One region of the Ruegeria sp. CH2 genome, then DNA from elsewhere that is predicted to be linked to it. Evidence: riboswitches for the same ligand, from Rfam matches in the RefSeq annotation. Region 1 holds a riboswitch; each other region holds the start of a gene.

Region 1 (6,494 bases):
CGCACATGCCGAAGTCAAACGCGGATCGGTCACCAACCTGCCCCTGCCCCGATATGTGTCGATGAAGGCAGCCGAAGGGAACGTGCGGCGCGGACCATCCCTAACCCACCGAATCGATTGGGTATTCAAAAGGCGTGGCATGCCGCTGCAGGTCACTGCCGAATACGGCAACTGGCGCAAGGTCCAAGACCGCGACGGCGCGGGTGGCTGGGTTCACTATGCCTTGTTGTCTGGCGTCCGAACGGTGCTGATCGAATCCGAGATGCTGCCTGTTTATGCCCGCCCCGACCCGACCTCGCCCGTGAATGCCCATTTCGAGACCGGAGTGGTGGCGCGCCTTGGAGCCTGTTCGCTGGACTGGTGCAGGATCACCGCCGGCGGATACCGTGGCTGGACACTGAAATCGAACCTTTGGGGCGTCGATTCTTCCGAAATTCGGGAATAGGCGAAAGACAATTTCCGGTATCCGCGGTTGCGCATCGCCCCGAAAAAGCGCGACAAGCTGTTTGAGTTACCGGCCCAATCGCCGCTTAACTCGACCTAAACGGAGGACCCTATGCGCGCAGTCACCTATTCAGCCTTCGGAGACGCTGTCGATGTCTTGCGCATACAGGATATTCCCCCAGTTCCGCCTGGACCGGGTGAAGTCACGGTCGAGTTGTCTTATTCCGGCGTAAATCCCTCGGACGTCAAGGCCCGCGCGGGAACCCGACCGGGTGTCACAGAACCTCCGTTTCCGCTGATCGTTCCGCACAGCGACGGGGCTGGAGTCATCACAGCGGTTGGCGATGGCGTACCCGCGACGCGGATTGGTCAGCGCGTGTGGATTTGGAACGGGCAATGGCAACGCGCGTTCGGTACAGCTGCCAGCCACATCACCCTGCCTGAATCTCAGGCTGTAGAACTGCCCGAGACGGTGTCACTTGAAACCGGAGCGATTCTTGGAATTCCGGGCCTTACCGCAAGCCACGCAGTGTTCTCGGGCGGCACGCCGCGCGGGCAAACCATTTTGATCCATGGTGGGGCGGGTACTGTCGGGTATCTGGCTGTCCAGCTTGCCAAATGGGCCGGAGCCAAAGTGATCGCAACGGCCAGCACCCGCAGCTTTGACCGGGTCAAGGCAGCTGGTGCAGATGTCGTTCTCGACTACTCCGGTGAACACCTTTCGGATCAGATTCTCGACGCAAATGATGGACGTGCAATTGGTCGAATCGTCGATGTCGAATTTGGACAGAACCTTGACACCAACATTGCCGTCATCGCCGAAAACGGCCGTATCAACGCATATGGATCTGCCCGGAATATGACACCCGTCTTTCCCTTTGGACCCATGATGTTCAAGGCAGTGACACTCGAGGCGGTCCTGATCTACCTGCTGCCCGTAGACTTGCGCGCCGCCGCAATAAAGACACTCCACAAGGCACTGGCTGATGGCGCATTGATCTGCCCCGTACATAAGGTCTTTACACTGGAAGAATGCGCTGCCGCCCATGCGATGGTACAGGAAGGCAACCGTACCGGAGCGGTGTTGATCGACACCAAATGAGAGGCCCTCAAAAAAATTTTACGGCGCTCGTTTTTTTTGCAAAACGCTCTTGAACCCTGCCATCAACAATCGTAGATAGCCGCTCACCGTTGGGGTGTAGCCAAGTGGTAAGGCAGCGGTTTTTGGTACCGTGTATCGTAGGTTCGAATCCTACCACCCCAGCCATGATTTTCCCTAATATCACACACTATGAATCTAGGTCCGGATTTTGGCGCGTTCTCAGCGGCTTTTCTGATATCAGCGCCATGTTGAGACGCGCAGGTGCATGCTCTTGCGAGAAAATAGGAAAGACCCCGGAGTTTTTTCTTGCCGCAGGGTAAGTGTTAAGGTACCCGCGTTTTACCGGTCCCGATGTGGCTAAGAGGGAATCCGAGGTGCCTTTTGGTGCCAACCGGAACTGCCCCCGCAACTGTAGGCGGCGAGCGCTGTCCATTTCCGTCACTGGGCCATTTTGGTCTGGGAAGACAGGACAGACAAAGACCCGTCAGTCAGGAGACCTGCCGGTATGAAACCGAAACACACCGGGCGGGGTTGTCCGGGGAGGTTGCCGAAGAAACGCGCCGGGCGGTCTATTTTCTACCCTGCGCTCACGGCAGGCAGTAAAGCGTCTGTTGCTTCGGTAAATGCCCATTCACCCGTTCTCTGGTCATTGACACATGGAGATCGATTGTCATGTTTCTACGCACTGGCCTGATTGGCCTTTCCTTGCTGGCTACCAGCGCTGCCGCCGAAGGAAACTTTCCCCTAACTATCGAAAACTGCGGTCACTCGGTCACGTTTGACGCGCCAGTGACGTCGTCAGTCACGGTCGGCCAAGCCGCGACCGAGGTGCTTTATGCGCTGGGTCTGGGCGAGCAGGTTCTTGGAACCTCGGTCTGGTTCAACGAGGTGCTGCCTGAATATGCCGAGGTGAATGCCAAGGTAGAGCGTCTGGCAGACAATGATCCCAGCTTTGAAAGCGTTGTTGCCAAGCGGCCGGGACTGGTCGCAGCGCAATATGAGTGGCATGTCGGACCCGAGGGCATCGTCGCCACGCGTGAGCAATTTCACGAACTGGGCATTCCAACGTACGTAATGCCTGCAGATTGCATCGGCAAAGACAATACAGTCGGCGGCGATGGCACCCGCCTGCAAGCGTTCTCGACCGATACGCTGTATCAGGGTATCGAAGAACTGGCGGCAGCCTTTGATGTATCCGAACGCGGCACGGACTTGGTTGCCGAGTACAAGGCCCGCGAAGCCGCAGCCGTCGCCAAGGCGCAAACCGTGAAGCTGGACGATGTGTCAGCCGTATTCTGGTTTTCCTCTCCTGAAATGGAAAGCGACCCGTTTGTGGCCGGACAGAAAGGCGCACCGGGATACATGATGAGTAAATTGGGTATCCGCAACGTCGTCGAGACGGATGAAGAATGGCCAACAGTGGGCTGGGAAACCATTGCCAAGGCCAATCCGACGGTGATTGTTATCGCCAAGATGGACCGCCGTCGCTTTGCTGCGGACGACTACCTGAAAAAGCTGGAGTTCCTGCGCACTGATCCGGTGACCAGCCAGATGGATGCGGTCAAGAATGACCGGATCGTCATTATGGATGCGCAGGCCATGGACGCCACCATCCGCGCAATCCCGGCGCTGGAGGATCTGGCCGAGAAGCTGGATACCATCGGAAACAACCTGTGAACGAGGTCGCCGCAATCTTACGGCAGGGTTTCAAGGCTGCGTGCCTTACCGTGCCATTGTTGATTGCGGCGGTTCTTGCGGGCGCGATGATCGGGGAAACCTCTCTGTCGCCCGATTTGGTTCTCTCCGTTCTGGCCAACAAGCTGGCCGGAGCGGACTTTCCTGTCGACCCAATTGATCAGGGTATTATCTGGAGCTACCGGATTCCTCGCGCTCTGGTCGCTGCGTCCTGCGGTGCCGGTCTGGCTGTCGCAGGGGTCGTGTTGCAGGCTTTGCTGCGAAACCCGTTGGCCGACCCTTACATTTTGGGCATTTCTGCCGGGGCCTCGACGGGTGCCGTGGCTGTAACCATCGCTGGTTTGGGTGGGGGGGCTTTGTCGCTGTCTTTTGGCGCGTTCAATGGCGCGCTTTTGGCTTTTGGTTTTGTCGCGTTGCTGGCCCGAGCCGCTGGCGCAGGGGGCGGACGGGTTGCGACGGCACAGATCGTCCTGGCGGGAATTGCCGGGTCTCAGTTGTTCAATGCGCTGACGGCCTTCATCATCGCCAAATCCGCCAATGCCGATCAGGCGCGCGGGATCATGTTCTGGCTGATGGGAAACCTCAGCGGCGTGCGCTGGCCGGATGTGTATCTGGCCATTCCGGTGGCCCTTGTCGGTTGGCTCATTTGCCGCTTTCACGCCAGAGCACTGGACGCCTTTATTTTCGGCTCTGATTCAGCGGCCTCGCTGGGCATATCGGTACGTCGGGTGCAGGCAACCCTGATCTTTGCGACCGCGCTCACGACAGCTGTCATGGTTTCTATCGTCGGATCCATTGGCTTTGTCGGGCTGGTCATCCCTCATGCTGCCCGGTTCCTTGTGGGACCGGGGCATCGCAGGCTTATCCCAACCTCCGCCTTGATCGGAGCGGTCTTCCTGATCGGCGCAGATATCGTGTCGCGCATCATCATCCCGGGTCAGGTTCTGCCGATTGGGGTGGTCACCGCTCTGATCGGTGCGCCTGCCTTTGCCGTAATTTTGGTGCGCGGCCAGAGGAGCGCCCGATGAAGATCGAGGCGCAAAACCTGACATATTCCGTTCGCGGCAAGACTTTGCTGTCAGACGTATCCTTTGTCGTGGAGCCCGGCGAAACACTTGCTTTGGTCGGACCTAACGGTTCAGGGAAATCAACGCTGATGCGCCTGCTGGCGGGGTTGGTACGTCCGGTTTCAGGAAAAGTCGTCATAGCGGGTCATCCCGTTTCGCATTTGTCGCGCAGACAAATTGCCCAACGGATTGCCATCGTTGAACAACAGGCTGATACGGCCGAACGCGTGACTGCACGATCCGTGGTCGAACTGGGCCGCACGCCCTGGCTGTCGGCCTTACGGCCGTGGCGCGCCGAGGACACCTGGCAAGTCGACAAAGCCCTGCAAACCGTGGAAATGGCCGATATGGCACACAGAGAATGGGCGACATTGTCGGGAGGAGAGCGCCAGCGACTGCACATCGCACGCGCTTTGGCTCAGCAACCGGGACTCTTGCTTTTGGACGAACCGACCAACCATCTGGACATTCATCACCAACTGTCGATCCTGAACTGTGTTCGAATTCTAAAAGTGACGACAGTGATGGCGCTGCACGATCTGAATCAGGCGATGGCCTGTGACCGGGTGGCTGTTTTGTCAAAAGGGCGGCTGGTCTCTCTTGGCCCGCCCGAACATGCCCTGTCTTTGGAAACCGTTTCAGAAGTTTTCGGTGTCAAAGCACAGTGGGGGTATAGTACCGGCGGGACAGAACGGTTTCTGTCCTATCATCTGGACTGACGGCTTCCGATCGCTTCTGGTCGTACTGGATATCAGTGTCGTCAGCGCAGCATGCCAGATACGTACAATCTACGGCCTCAAAGCCATATTCCAACGGCGCGCAATCTTGACCTGGGTTTCCTCACAACCCGTCAAGTTGCCCGTCGAATGCTGTCTTGATTCTGACCTGGATTGGATTCGTTCGTTTTTTGCCTTCAAAGATGATCGGCAGGCGCGTTGTCCGAGCGTGGGTCGACCAAACCTCAGTGATATGTTCACTACTTGTTTTGAACCGTGAAACAGATTCCTTTTAGAAACCTCTGAGGCCTGACACAAATCACGACACGCCATCAGGTTGAACAGATTGCGGCGACCGCATGTCGATATTGCAGATTACCCACAATCAAAGCCTCAATCTGAGCCTTAAATTAACGGTAGATTAACGAAACAGGGCACAACAAATCTCTGGATGACAAGTTCTTGATATACTTATGCCTATATCGAGATTTATTGGTGGGTAATCCTGCCGGTCTGTTGACTAGTCCAGTTTTTAACGAGGGGGTATCCCGGCAGGATCAGGGGGTGCCAGATCAGGCCAGTTCGAGGCCAACAGATCGCGGCACCCCCGCCGGTAAGCGCGAACCAGCAACCCATCTTTTTCAGTTGATCTTGTTGCGTTGCGCGTGCGGCGTGATGCCGAAACTGGATCTGTACACCCTAGAGAAATGACCCGGATTTTCGAAGCCGCAGGCCACGGCGACTTCGGTGACCGACGCCTCGGTTTGCAAAAGCAGCTTCCGGGCCCGTTCCAGCCGCATTTCCATAAAGTACCTTTTAGGGGAAGTGTTTAAGTATTTGCCAAACAACCGTTCAAGTTGACGGGTGGAAATACCCAATTTGTCTGCAATGAAGGATGGGGAAACTGGGGTTTCCAGGCTGTCCTGCATAATGTCTATCGCCTTTGCCAGATGGGCATTGCGCATTCCATTGCGCGATTGCAGCGAAACGCGCTGCTTGGCGGTCGCATTACGCACCGTGTTATAGACCATTTGATCCGCAACATCGGTGGCCAGCTCTTCGCCATGGTCGCGTTCAATCAGATGCAGCATCAGGTCTGCGGTCGCGGTCCCACCTGATGCGGTAATGTGTTTTTCGTCGGCGACAAAGACGCTGCGCACCAGATTGATATCCGGAAAGGCTTCCATGAACGCGTCGTGGTATTCCCAATGGATCGCCGCCTGCATACCATTGAGGAACCCGGCCTCGGCCAGCAGCCACGCGCCGGAACACAATGCCCCGATCCGCGTTCCACGCGCTCGTTCGCGCCGCAGTGTGGCCAGAAGGGAACGGGTCACGTGGTCACGCATGTGAATGCCCGACAAAACAAAGAGCTGATCGCACTTGGACAGTTCCTCAAGTCCGGAATGCACGAGGGTGACGGACCCATTGGAAGACACGGCCTGCTCGCCCTGTTCGGATACAAATGAC
Region 2 (6,494 bases), on a different contig from region 1:
AGGATGGGTCGGAAGCATCGAAAGCTTCACCGGGTACCTGAAAGGACTATTTAGGAGTGATGCTCTCGGTCTAACGATTCATTTCGAAAACTACAGTGGAGCGCGCGTCCGGTTTGAAGCGGACTATTGGGGGCCGCCGGTGCTGATTGACGAAACTGACGGGCTTTATTGATGTGCTAGTGTCTACAACCGGCTACAATTCCTTTCGCGCCCTGAGCGCCGCCGTGATCGTTCCGTCATCCAGATAATCCAACTCTCCGCCGATGGGCACGCCTTGCGCCAGTGAGGTCAGGCGCACCTGGCCTTCCAGCTGATCGGCGATGTAATGGGCGGTGGTCTGGCCGTCGACGGTGGCGTTCAGGGCAAGGATCACTTCGGTGATCCCTTCGGCCAGGACCCGATCCCTGAGGCGAGGAATGCGCAGCTCGTCCGGGCCGATACCGTCCAGTGCAGACAGTGTGCCACCCAGCACGTGATAGCGGCCTTTGAAGACCCCTGACCGTTCCATCGCCCAAAGGTCGGCGACGTCCTCGACCACGCAGAGTTCGCCGGTCGCTCGGGCCTCGCTATTGCATATGTCACAGATATCCGTGGTGCCCACATTGCCGCAATTCAGGCATTCGCGGGCGGTGACGGCCACTTGCTGCATGGCGTCTGACAGGGGTGTCAGCAGCAGAGCGCGTTTGCGGATCAGGTGCAGCACCGCGCGGCGGGCCGAGCGCGGGCCCAACCCCGGCAGTTTGGCCATCAGGTCGATCAGATTGTCGATTTCGCTGTTCGTGCCCATGGCCTGTCCTGCTTTGCGCCGGAGGGAGCCTCCGGCGGGAGTATTTGGGAAAAGATGAAGCTCAGAACGGTAGCTTGATGTCTTTGGGCAAGCCCATGCTTTCGGTCAGCTTGCCCATCTCTTCCTGTGAACGTTCGGCGGCTTTGGCCTGAGCGTCCTTGATGGCGGCCAGGATCAGGTCTTCGACCACTTCCTTGTCGTCGCCGTTGAAGATCGACGGGTCGATGTCCAGCCCCTTGAGTTCACCCTTGGCTGTGGCCGTTGCCTTGACCAGCCCTGCACCGGATTCGCCGACAACCATCATGTTGTTCAGCTCTTCCTGCATTTCGGTCATCTTGGTTTGCAGGTCTTGTGCGGATTTCATCATCTTGGCCATGTCGCCCAGTCCGCCAAGCCCGCCGAGTCCTTTCAGCATCAGTCGTCTCCTGTGTTTCTGTTTGGTTCTAAATACGGACCGCAGGCAGGTGGCACAAGAGGTCTCCCGCCTGTCCAGATCAGAGCGGCGCCGACCGATCATTTATGTGCCCGCATTCCCTCCTTCAGGTGCATCGTGAAAGGGGGTGAGTATGCCGGTTTCTTGAAACTTGGACCCGCGGGCTCAGGGGCTAGTCCTCTTCGAACGGGTCCCATTCCTCTTCGACTTCGGGAAGGGCCTCGGTCTCAACCTTGGCGGCGCGCTGTTCAGGTGTTTCGATCCGAATGATCTTTGCCTTGGGGAATTGCGTCAGCACGGCCTGAACCAGCGGGTGTTCTTCGGCCTCGGCTTTCAGGGCCAGTTCGGCCCGGTCCCGCACTTCCGCGATGGTCGCGGCATCCCCGTCCGAGACAATGGAGACGGCCCACCGATTGCCGGTCCAGCGTTGCAGGGCAGAGCCCAATCGCGACGCCAGATCCGACGGTGCCTGAGGTGTCTGGGTGAATTCGATCCGGCCAGGCTGGTACGACACAAGGCGCACGCCGCTTTCCACCTCGACAAGCAGTTTCACATCGCGGTTTGTGCGGATCAGTTCCACCACATGCCCGAAGGTTGGATAGCGGGCCAGGGCCGTCTGTGCATCCTGCGCCAGCGCGGCAACCGGTGCACCACCCGCGCCGCGCGGGGGCGATGTATAGGCAGGCGGCGGGGTCGCGTTGGATTGCGTTGCCACCGGGGCCTGCCGGGACGGTGACATGCCCCCGCCCGGCCCGCCGGGTGGCGAAGGTGGGGCGTCTTGCAGCCGTTTGATCAGCTCTTCGGGGCTGGGCAAATCGGCGACATGCGTCAGTCGGATAACAGCCATTTCGGCGGCCATCATCGCGTTGGGCGCGGCAGAGACTTCCTCCAGCGCCTTCAGCAGCATTTGCCACATCCGGGTCAGAACCCGCATCGGCAAGGCCTCGGCCATGTGCTGGCCCCGTGTGCGTTCGTCGGGGGAAACTGTCGGGTCTTCGGCCGCGTCAGGTGTGATCTTTACGACAGACACCCAATGCGTGATTTCGGCCAGATCGCGCAGCACGGCCAGAGGATCTGCACCTTCCGCATATTGACCGCTCAGTTCAGCGAGCGCCCCTGCCGCGTCACCACGCAGGATCATGTCCATCAGGTCCAGAACCCGTCCACGATCGGCCAGACCCAGCATCGCACGGACCTGATCCGCCGTCGTCTCACCGGCTCCGTGCGAGATTGCCTGATCCAGCAGTGAGGTCGCGTCGCGGGCCGATCCTTCTGCGGCGCGGGTGATCAACGCCAGCGCATCGTCGGCGATCTGCGCGCTCTCCGCCCCGGCGATCTTGCGCAGCAGGCCGATCATGTCTTCGGGCTCGATCCGGCGCAGGTCAAAGCGCTGACACCGCGACAGAACCGTGACCGGCACTTTGCGAATCTCGGTGGTCGCGAAGATGAATTTCACATGTGCGGGCGGTTCCTCGAGCGTCTTGAGCAGCGCGTTGAATGCGCTGGTCGAGAGCATGTGAACCTCGTCGATGATGTAGATCTTGTAGCGTGCACTGGCGGCGCGATAGCGGACACTGTCGATGATCTCGCGGATATCGTTGACGCCGGTACGGCTGGCCGCATCCATTTCCATCACATCGACATGGCGACCTTCCATGATTGCGACGCAATGCTCGCACTGACCGCAAGGCTCGGTTGTCGGCCCTCCGGTTCCATCCGGCCCGATGCAGTTCATGCCTTTGGCGATGATCCGCGCCGTGGTGGTTTTTCCCGTTCCGCGAATGCCGGTCATGATAAAGGCCTGCGCAATCCGGTCGGCCTCGAAGGCGTTTTTTAGGGTGCGCACCATAGCAACTTGACCCACCAGGTCGGCAAAGGTTTCCGGGCGGTATTTGCGGGCGAGAACCTGATAGGCGGGGCTGGGCGTGTCTGTCATGTCTTCTCGCTCGGATTCGGTGCTTCGGCACAGCGTAGTGGCGGCGGCAGTCCGCGTCCACTGTGGGGCGCGATGATTTTTTGTTTCAGAAACGGGCTGGTTTCCAACTAAACTGGTCCAGCGGATTTAATGACTCATTTCTTAAAGAGTACCTTGGGGGAGGACGCACTTCATGTCGCAGCTGGTCATTTTTGCTCTGCAGGTCGGAGGCGGAACGCTTGCCCTTACTTCAATGCCCGGGCGTGGCGGGGATTACGTCGGCGATCTGGATATGATTGCGGCTTGGAAACCGGGCCTTGTGATTTCAATGACGACGGATGTTGAAATGCTTCAGGATGGCGCGCAGCACTTTGGCAGCGACATCCAAAGCCGTGCCAGCCGGTGGGTTCACCTGCCGATCGAAGATTTTGGAGCACCGACGCAGGCGGTTCAGAAGGCCTGGCCAGAGGTCAGCGCCACGGCCCGACATGCGCTGTCGGGCGGTGGCCGGGTTCTTGTGCATTGCCGTGGGGGGTGCGGCAGATCCGGGATGATTGTTCTGCGACTGATGGTTGAATGCGGTGAACGCGCCAGCGACGCACTGGACCGCCTGCGGGCCGTGCGCCCCTGCGCTGTCGAAACCGATGCGCAGCTGGCCTGGGCGTCCCGGATCACCCCGGCACAGGTGGAAGTGGGATCAAGCTGACAGCTGCTGGGGTGCGTAGCCGGTTTTCCGGGGCCGGATCGTTGAAACCTCGATCATGGCGCAAGGCGGGTTCGCGACAATGCCCGAGGGCAGCGTGCTGAATGTAGGTCCGAAGATCAAATCGGCATAGGCATCAAGGTCCCGAATTGCCGTATCAGGGTGCGCCCCGCAGAAAACGCGAACGCTGTCGGATCGCGCTCGGATCGTTGCCATGCACCCTTCCGCGCAATGTGACAGCGCGCTGTTGCCTTCAAATTCGAAATCTTCGCTGGTGGCCGAAACCGCCTGCGCCATGGCTTCGGAAATCGAGCGGGCCAGTCGCGCCAAAGCCGGGCAGGTATTGCCCGTCCGCTGGCACACAGTTGCGCTGTATTCGTGTGACTTTGTCTTCCAGATCATCCTGCGCCCTCCGCGCGTGGTGGGCTGGATATTGGGGCAGGTGGGACAGCATCTCGCTGTCAGGACCTGCCCGGACACCCCGCCCGAGTTTCGGTTTCAGTTCCGATGGCAGGTCTCCTGACTTGCGGGTCATTGCTCTGCCGACCTTCCCAGCCCGTGGGCCAGTGGTATTTCGGCATTACTTACCGCTTACAGTTGCGGGGGCAGTCGCGGACTTGGTTGATATCTGTTTGACCAGACAAACCGCACCGTGTTCCCTTTTCATCCCGACCTCTTGTGGGGGCCGGAAACCATCACACAACCGCTAGCGCCTGATCGCGTTCCGAGTCAAGCCGATCTTTAGGCCGGACGTTTGGTCATGCTGGATGCGGTTTACGTTCCGGCTTAGTTTCGTCGGCATCGAAGGCAGGCAAACCATTGTTTCAGCGAAAGCCGGGGATCATGTTGGATACGGAACAGACGGTGTTGATCGAAGATTTCCGCTTTCCGTCAGGGTCCGTGACCTTGTCGGCGCGGCTGTACCGGCCAGTGGGTGAGCCGGAAACCGTTGTCGTACTTAACAGTGCCACGGGTGTGCCGCGTGACTATTATCAACACTTTGCGCGATGGCTGGCTACCGAGCGGGGGATAGCTTGCCTGACCTATGACTATCGGGACTACGGGCTTTCTTTGGTCGGCCGCCTGAAAGACGCAACTGCAACAATGGCGGATTGGGCGTTGATCGACATGCCAGCGGCACGGGCCGAAATGCGCAGGCGGTTTCCAAAGGCGCAGCAGTGGACCATCGGCCATTCCGTCGGTGCGATGCTGGGGCCGGTGCAGCCGGATATCGACCAGATCGACCGAATGATCGGTGTGTGTTCGGGGCTGGTGACTTTGAAAGATCACCCATGGCCCTATCGGGGGTTGGCAGGGCTGTTCTGGTATGGCCATGCACCGCTGATGGTGCGGGCGCTTGGGTATCTGCCCGGCAAAGCGATCGGGTTTGGTTCGGACCTGCCCGCCTCGGTCTACTGGCAATGGCGCAAATGGTGTACAGCCCCTCTTAGCTACGTTCCCGAGATCGGGCAGAATTTGCCTGATGCGCATTGGGGCAGTTCTGGAACACCAGTGGATCTGTTCACGTTCGAAGATGACCAGATGGCTCCGCCCGAGGCGGTTTGGCGCCTTGCTGATTTGTATGGCCCCGAGGCCAGACGCCACCTTCTGAAGCCTGCTGAATTCGGACTGCCGGAAATAGGCCATATCGGAGCATTTGCCCGTCGCAATGCAGCGGTCTGGCCGCGCCTGATCGCCTGATCAGACGCGACGCAGGTTTTCCTAACACCTTGCAGTTATGGCCGTTTGCGAAGCTTCTTGTCCTGCATGACACCGCGCACCATCTTGCCGAACGCCTTGTCCCGCGCCCGCGATTGGGCAACGGTTTCCGAGTTTCGCTGATCTTCACGCCGCAGCTTGCGCCAACGGTCCAGCCGGGTCGGGTCAAGTGCGCCTTCGCCGATTGCGTTCTGCACGGCACAGCCGGGCTCGGTCTCGTGCTGACAATCCGAAAAGCGACAGCTTTGGCCAAGCTCCGTGATGTCCGAGAACACGTTGTCGATCCCGTCCTGAGCGTCCAGCAAACGCAGTGCGCGCATTCCCGGCGTATCGATCAGCCAGCCACCGTTACCCATCCGGTGCAACGCGCGCACCGTTGTCGTGTGTCTGCCCCGTGCGTCGTCTTCGCGAATTTCAGACGTGGCGAGGTTTTGATCCGTCATGGCGTTGCTGAGCGTCGTTTTACCTACGCCCGACGACCCGACCAGCGCGCCGGTCTGGCCTTTGGGGCACCATGCCAGAACCTTTTCGACATCTGCCGGGTCCAGCGCATTGACCGCCAGCACCGACAGAAAAGGGTCCAGAGATTGCACTTGTCCCGAGAAACTGCCGGGGTCATCCGACTGGTCAGCTTTCGTCAGGACAACGACCGGATAACATCCGGCCTGATGCGCCAGCGCCAGATAACGTTCCAGCCGGGGAAGGTTGAAGTCCGCATTGCACGAGCTGACGATGAACAAAACATCGACATTGGCGGCAATCAGTTGGGTTGCGGCACCTGTACCGGCAGCTCTGCGTTGCAGCAGGCTGCGCCGGTCCAAAAGGTGGCGCACGCGGTTTTCGGCGTCCGCAAGAACCCAATCCCCGACGGCATATGAACCGGTCGGATTATCCGGTGTCCGCAAAGGGATTTCACCATCCGGGCTCAGCCCGATCA
Region 3 (6,494 bases), on a different contig from region 1:
ATTATTATTGACAGAAAGGAAGGGTTTCAACATTGTCGTCATGAAGGGGATGGCCGTGTCTGCAATGAACTCTTTGGACAATACCACTGGCGTACGCGAGCCAGATATGCGCGGCACCAACCAAAGTGGAATGCGGGCCCGAAATGAACGGCTTGTCCTGTCACTGGTCCGGCGCCATCAGGCCCTCGCAAAATCTGAAATCGCGCGGATGACCGGGCTGTCGGCGCAGACGGTCTCGGTCATCATGCGCCAGTTGGAAACCGATGGGCTGCTTCTGCGGGGCGAACCGATCCGGGGAAAAGTCGGACAGCCCTCGGTTCCCATGCGCCTGAACCCGGATGGCGCTTATTTCTTTGGGCTCAAAGTCGGGCGGCGCAGTACCGAATTGGTGCTGACGGATTTCCTTGGCAATGTCAGGCACCGTGAGCGGCGGACTTATGATTTTCCGACGCCCGAGGCGACATTGAGCTTTTCCAAAGAAAGCCTCGACAAAGTGATGGCGTCACTGTCGCCCGAGGCGCGCAGCCGGATCGCGGGTCTTGGGATTGCGATGCCGTTCTACCTTTGGGACTGGGCGCAGACATTGCAGGTTCCGCAGGAGAAAATGGATCCGTGGCGTGACGCGGACCTGAAAGGCGCGCTGGCCGCAAGCTATGACTTGCCGGTATTCCTGCAGAACGACGCAACGGCCGCCTGCGGTGCCGAGCTGGTCTTTGGCCCGGCGGAAGGCCCACGAGATTTCCTGTATTTTTATGTGGGCTTCTTCATCGGGGGCGGGGTGGTTCTGAACGGCTCGATCTTTTCGGGGCGGGGAAACGCCGGTGCGCTTGGCCCATTGCCCGTGCCGGACGACGCAGGCGGAGTGAAACCATTGATAGATGTCGCCAGTCTTTATGTGCTGGAGCGCGCAGTTGGTGGGAATGCCGAAACAGCCGGCTCAATCTGGGAAACGACACAGCATTGGGACCTACCGGAAACCCACCTTGAGAACTGGCTGAAACAAGCGGCGCACGGGATCGCACATGCCATCGTCTCGTCTTGCAGCCTGATCGACTTCGAATCTGTCAAGATTGATGGCTGGATGCCCGCAGGCATCAAGGCGCGGCTGGTGGAATTGGTCGAGGTCAAACTATCTGACATGAACCTGACCGGGCTTGAACGGCCCTTGGTGCAGGTGGGGACGGCAGGCCCGGATGCCCGCTCATTGGGGGCGGCCAGTTTGCCATTGTCGGAAAGATACCTGCTCGAAGGGTAGTTCATTCCCGAAAAACCCCGACCTTTATCCAAAGCGGATCCGCCGGAAAAAGGGCATTGCCCGCTAAACTTTTTGACAGCCAGCGCAATTGATCGTTGACGGATGCCGAAGAAGTCTGGCAAGCCGCTCGGCATGTCCGGTTCCGGGGCGTGCTCTGGAATCAATAGGGAATGCGGTGCGGGCTTTGGCCCAACTCCGCAACTGCACCCGCAACTGTAAGCGGCGAGCAGGGCTGAAGTGCCACTGGAGTTAATCCGGGAAGGCCAGCCCAACGCTTTGACCCGCAAGTCAGGATACCTGCCGGACATGTGCCTTTGACAAGGGCACTCCTAATCGGCGACGGGATGTGCGTCGGAGCAGGATGCTTGAAAAAGCAGCTTAGCTTGGACGTCCCCGCAGTCAAAACGCATCTCGTACCGGGGTTGGTGCGATGGGACAAGGACGACTATTGATGACCAAGCTGCTTTCCGCAGCCGCTGTGGCGATGGCGCTTCCAGCGATGGCAAATGCGCATTTCCTGCTGGAATACACCGCTGACACCATGATCGACGCACCGGGGAATGTTCCGGTCAAGCTGATCTTTTGGCATCCGTTCTCGAACGGGCATGTCATGGATCTGGACAAGCCGCAGGAATTCTACGTGATCCACAACGGTCAGAAAACCGATCTGCTGGATACCCTGGAACCCGTACGTTTCACCGGCGGCGAAAACGAAGGCGCGGCATTCAAGGGTTATGTTCCCGTCAAACGGTCGGGCGACTATGTGTTGGTGACTGTTCCCCAGCCCTATTATGAGGAATCCGAGGATATCTATATCCAGCAGATCGCCAAGGCATTCATGAACCGCAATGAACTGCCGACCGACTGGATGAACCCGGTGGGCCTGCCGGTTGAGATCATCCCGCTCAACAAACCAACCAACATCATCGCGGGTTCGACGTTTACAGGTCGGGTTATGGCCGAAGGCCAACCGGTTGCGGGTGCCGAGATCGAGATCGAGTACATGGCCGCAGAACCGAACATGGAAAGCGCGGCCGCTTCCGCCCCGTCGGTCTCGCCGATGCCGGGTGGTGCATTGGTCGCAACTTCGGATGATAACGGGTATTTCACGTTTGGCGTTCCAAAAGCCGGATATTGGGGATTTGCCGCACTCGGCGCCGGTCCCGTGACCGAACACAACGGCAAAGAACTCAGTCAGGACGCGGTCATCTGGATCCGCGCCTGGGATTTGGAGTAACCGTAGATGCACATCGTTGACGGAGCCTTGTCCAACCCGGTCGTGATCGGCGGAGCCGTCGCTGCGGCGGGTGGGATTGCCATGGGCCTCAGGTCGCTGGATCTTGATCGCATCCCCACTGCGGGGGTGCTGTCTGCCAGCTTTTTCGTGGCATCGCTGATCCATGTGCCGATTGGCCCTTCGTCAGTGCATCTGATCCTCAACGGTATGGCCGGGCTTTTGTTGGGCTGGGCCGCATTCCCGGCCTTGTTCGTCGGGCTTTTGCTGCAGGCCGTCTTCTTTGGCTTTGGCGGGTTGACGGTATTGGGGATCAACACCCTGAACATCGCGTTGCCCGCGGTTTTGGCCGGGCTGATCTTTGGCCGCCTGATCGCCCATGGCTCACCTCTGCAAGGTGCGATATGGGGCGGGGTCGGCGGTGCCTTTGCCATCGCCGCCACAACCGGCATGGTTGCGTTTTCACTGGCCCTGTCCGGGGATGCATTCCTGCCAGCGGCCAAGCTTGTTTTCTTTGCACATATTCCTGTCATGGCGATCGAGGCGATCCTGACTGGGTTCGCGGTTTTGCTGGCGCGCAAGGTCAAGCCCGAGCTGTTTGTCAAACGAGCGGTCGCATGAGGTATCTGGCAATCATTCTGGCGCTGTGCTGCGCACCCCTACCTGCCTTGGCGCATAAGGTCATAGCCGGAGTGTTTAAATCCGGTGACGCCATCGAAGGCGAAATCGGCTTTTCCAACGGCGACATGGCAAGCGATACCGAGGTCATCGTCAACGGCCCGGACGGAGCCGAGCTGGGCCGTATCGTAACAGATGCAGACGGGTTTTTTATCTACACGCCAAACGCGCCGGTGGCCCATACATTCTTTGCAAACCTTGGTGCCGGACATGTGGCCGAGGTCACCATGCCCGCTGCGGATGTCGCCCGGATCATGGGCGTTGAAGCGGAACCCGACACCCCGCCAACAAACGCACCTGCCCAGACAGTGGCGGTGTTCAGCACAGAACAACAACAGGTCATTGCCAGGGCCGTTCGGGATGAGCTGCGCCCGCTGCGTCGGGAAATAGCGGCATACCGCGAACAAAATGACCTGCAAACTGTTCTGGGTGGGATCGGATATATCGTCGGTCTGTTTGGTCTGGGCTTTTACTTTGCGGCACGCCGCAAGCTGGCGGCTTGATGGCGCACGTTCTGGGGCAACAGGAAAACACGCTGGTCAAAGCGGGCGCGCAGCGGCGCGGCGCGATCAACCCGCTTGATCCTAGGATGCGGATCGTTATGGCGGTTGTCTTCGCGGTGGTGACAGTGGCGGTGTCCTCGCTGACAGCGCTGTGCGCGGCTCTGGCGGTGTCCCTTTCGCTTCTTGCCGCGTCGCGTCTGCCCTGGCGGAAGACATTGAAACGCATGGCCATGATGGACGGGTTCATCCTGTTCATGCTGGTGTTGTTGCCATTCTCCATGCCCGGCGACCCGATGTTTACGCTCTGGGGGTTTCCTGCAAGCTGGCAGGGTTTCTGGAAAGCGGTCGAGATCGCCTTGACGGCCAACGCGGTCATCCTGTCCCTTATGGTGCTGGTCGGCACGATGGAGCCGGTTACGCTTGGCCACGCCTTGCACCGCCTACGCTGCCCCGAAAAGCTGGTTCACCTTCTGATGTTCACCATCCGCTATATCGAGGTTCTGCGGGAAGAATACCTGCGCCTGCGCGCGGCTATGAAAGTGCGCGGCTTTCGCCCGGCAACAAACTGGCACACCTATCGCAGCTTTGGCTATCTCGTTGGCATGATGCTGGTGCGCGCGATCGAAAGATCCGAACGCATACTTGATGCGATGAAATGCCGGGGGTTTTCAGGCCGTATGCTGCTTCTTCAGGATTTTGCCCTGACCCGAAGGGACATTGTTTTTGCCGCAGGTCTTGGTGCTCTTTGCGCGGGTCTGATCATACTGGATTTTGCATGGCACTGATTGCGCTTGAAGATATCTGCTTTGCCTACCCCGGTCAGCCACCCGTTCTGGATGGTGCCAGCCTCAGCCTGTCCGCCGGTCAACGCCTGTCGCTGACGGGCCCGAACGGGGCGGGAAAATCGACCTTGCTGCGTATCACGCTTGGCTTGCAGCGCCCACGGTCCGGCACGGTCACGATCTTTGGTCAGCAAAGGGTGCAAGAGGCCGATTTTCACGACGTGCGCCGCCGGGTGGGACTTGTGTTTCAGGATGCGGATGATCAGTTGTTCTGCCCGACCGTCGCCGAGGATATCGCCTTTGGCCCGCTCAACCTGGGCAGAACACGCGACGAAGCACTTGCCATCGTTGAAAGCGTGTTGGGTGATCTGGACCTGATGCATCTGAAGAACCGCATCACCCACAAGTTGTCAGGGGGTGAAAAACGGCTGGTTACGCTGGCGACCGTTCTGGCGATGGAGCCCGAGGTTCTGCTGCTTGATGAGCCTACCAACGCGCTGGACCCACGGAACGAGGCCCGGCTGCTGGAAATCCTCCGGGCATTGCCGCAAGCGATCCTTCTTGTCAGCCATTCCCCGGCCTTCCGCGCCGAACTGGCACCGGATGCGCTCGATTTGCGAGACGGAAAACTGGTGGCTGTCTGACAGGACCAATCCGTGTTCAGCTGTGCCGCTTTCGGCTTATAAGCCCATATCTGACCGCCCATGCCCGAAACGACAGGCGTCCGCGCCGGTCCTGTTTCACCGGGTGTTTCGACTGCGCACCACCTTTTCGGTTGAATTCGAAAACGTCGATGATGCGCTCGGCGCAACCGCAGGCTTCGCCCATGCCAACTTTGGCAAAGAAGAATTTTTCGAAACGTTCCGGGTTTTGCATGGCGGCCCTCCTGTTCAAGCGTAACCCCAAAAGCCAAGTGCCGCCAAATCACATTGTTGCGGTCGCAGAGGGGGTCCTATGGCGCGGCGAATGCGCTTCCCGTCCAGACATTGTCCAGTTGGTTAAAAACCGGCGAGGTGATGAGCATCTCGGCAGGGTACAGCAATTGCAGCTCATCCGCGAACCGTGTGACGCCGGGTACAAGCCCGGTGATGTTCTGCCACGCGGCCCAGCTGCCGGGATCGGACAGGCTGTTGGGATTGCCGGGATCAGCCGCCTGGTGCCAACCGGCCGCATTCAGGATCGGTGAAAGGGCAAAGCGCGCATCGTTGCTGTCAACCTCGGAACAGGCAGCAGCATCGCATTCCCAGCTTGTCCAGTCTGCCGCCGCGATGGTCCCGGCAATCGGGGCGGCGGCGTCGATGACCCGTGCCAGAACCTCGAACCCGCCACCCGCAGTCGGACGGCTGAGCGACAGGGGGTCGGTGGCCACGGCATGCAGCGCCGCAGTTGGTGCCAGGCTGAGGGTCCGACCGATCAAAGCCAGCTGTGCAATACCGTCGGTCACCGGGCCTGATCCGGCGGCCGGCAGGACCCTGACAGGTGTCAGGATCGGCACCGCACCGCCACGTATCGCGATTTCCTGCAACGCATTGTCGAAGGCCGGAACGAAATCACTGCGGATCGTGAAGCTCAGCGGGAAACTGGCTTGTTGCGGACCTACGGGCCTTGCCCCGTCGCGGGTGATGAAAGACATCGGCGGAATGGCACCCGGCTGCGGCAGCGAAATCTGCGGTCCCGCGATACCCAAAGCGGCCGCGATCATGCGTGCGCGCTGTTCGGCCTCACCATACTCGCTCAGCAGATTGATATAGCCGCCGATCTCGGTGATGTTGCGCGGCGCAGGGATGCGCGATGGGGCAATATCGCCCGCAATGGCAAGCCTATGGGCAATCACCTCACGGGCACGCTGGATCGCCGGAGAGTTGGTCGTTTCAAGAATGTTGATGATCGCCTCGGCAAGGCTTTCATCAATTCCCGGTTTGTCCGTCACATTTGTGCTCGTGTCACTCATTGTCGTCCTCCGCAGGGGCGTTCAGGCCATTGAGGAAATCCAGCACCGACTGGCTGCCGGCCTTGGTCGCGCTGCCGTCATCGGCATCCGC

The links. Region 1 has a riboswitch for cobalamin ahead of ACR0M9_RS06310 (ABC transporter substrate-binding protein). Riboswitches for the same ligand answer to the same signal wherever they lie in the genome.
Region 2: it holds a riboswitch for cobalamin, as region 1 does, so the genes downstream of both, ACR0M9_RS18475 (hypothetical protein) here and ACR0M9_RS06310 (ABC transporter substrate-binding protein) in region 1, are expected to answer to the same signal.
Region 3: it holds a riboswitch for cobalamin, as region 1 does, so the genes downstream of both, ACR0M9_RS19885 (DUF4198 domain-containing protein) here and ACR0M9_RS06310 (ABC transporter substrate-binding protein) in region 1, are expected to answer to the same signal.

The regions. Positions count from the first base shown of each region.
Region 1 covers NZ_JBQFQV010000003.1:16,680-23,173, reverse strand. Annotated here, with positions in the region: gene ACR0M9_RS06325 (SH3 domain-containing protein) at 1-445, shown strand, start outside; gene ACR0M9_RS06320 (NADPH:quinone reductase) at 557-1,546, shown strand; tRNA gene ACR0M9_RS06315 (tRNA-Gln) at 1,637-1,711, shown strand; cobalamin riboswitch at 1,873-2,065, shown strand; gene ACR0M9_RS06310 (ABC transporter substrate-binding protein) at 2,219-3,223, shown strand; gene ACR0M9_RS06305 (FecCD family ABC transporter permease) at 3,238-4,269, shown strand; partial or broken gene ACR0M9_RS06300 (ABC transporter ATP-binding protein) at 4,266-4,775, shown strand; gene ACR0M9_RS06295 (GlxA family transcriptional regulator) at 5,666-6,494, opposite strand, start outside.
Region 2 covers NZ_JBQFQV010000018.1:6,397-12,890, forward strand. Annotated here, with positions in the region: gene ACR0M9_RS18450 (hypothetical protein) at 1-172, shown strand, start outside; gene recR (recombination mediator RecR) at 194-787, opposite strand; gene ACR0M9_RS18460 (YbaB/EbfC family nucleoid-associated protein) at 849-1,202, opposite strand; gene ACR0M9_RS18465 (DNA polymerase III subunit gamma/tau) at 1,393-3,156, opposite strand; gene ACR0M9_RS18470 (protein-tyrosine phosphatase family protein) at 3,329-3,841, shown strand; gene ACR0M9_RS18475 (hypothetical protein) at 3,833-4,240, opposite strand; cobalamin riboswitch at 4,331-4,549, opposite strand; gene ACR0M9_RS18480 (alpha/beta hydrolase family protein) at 4,682-5,539, shown strand; gene rsgA (ribosome small subunit-dependent GTPase A) at 5,575-6,494, opposite strand, start outside.
Region 3 covers NZ_JBQFQV010000024.1:14,780-21,273, forward strand. Annotated here, with positions in the region: gene ACR0M9_RS19880 (ROK family transcriptional regulator) at 65-1,255, shown strand; cobalamin riboswitch at 1,376-1,574, shown strand; gene ACR0M9_RS19885 (DUF4198 domain-containing protein) at 1,707-2,492, shown strand; gene cbiM (cobalt transporter CbiM) at 2,499-3,110, shown strand; gene ACR0M9_RS19895 (cobalt ABC transporter permease) at 3,107-3,670, shown strand; gene cbiQ (cobalt ECF transporter T component CbiQ) at 3,670-4,455, shown strand; gene ACR0M9_RS19905 (energy-coupling factor ABC transporter ATP-binding protein) at 4,446-5,096, shown strand; gene ACR0M9_RS19910 (hypothetical protein) at 5,113-5,328, opposite strand; gene ACR0M9_RS19915 (hypothetical protein) at 5,405-6,403, opposite strand; gene ACR0M9_RS19920 (hypothetical protein) at 6,396-6,494, opposite strand, start outside.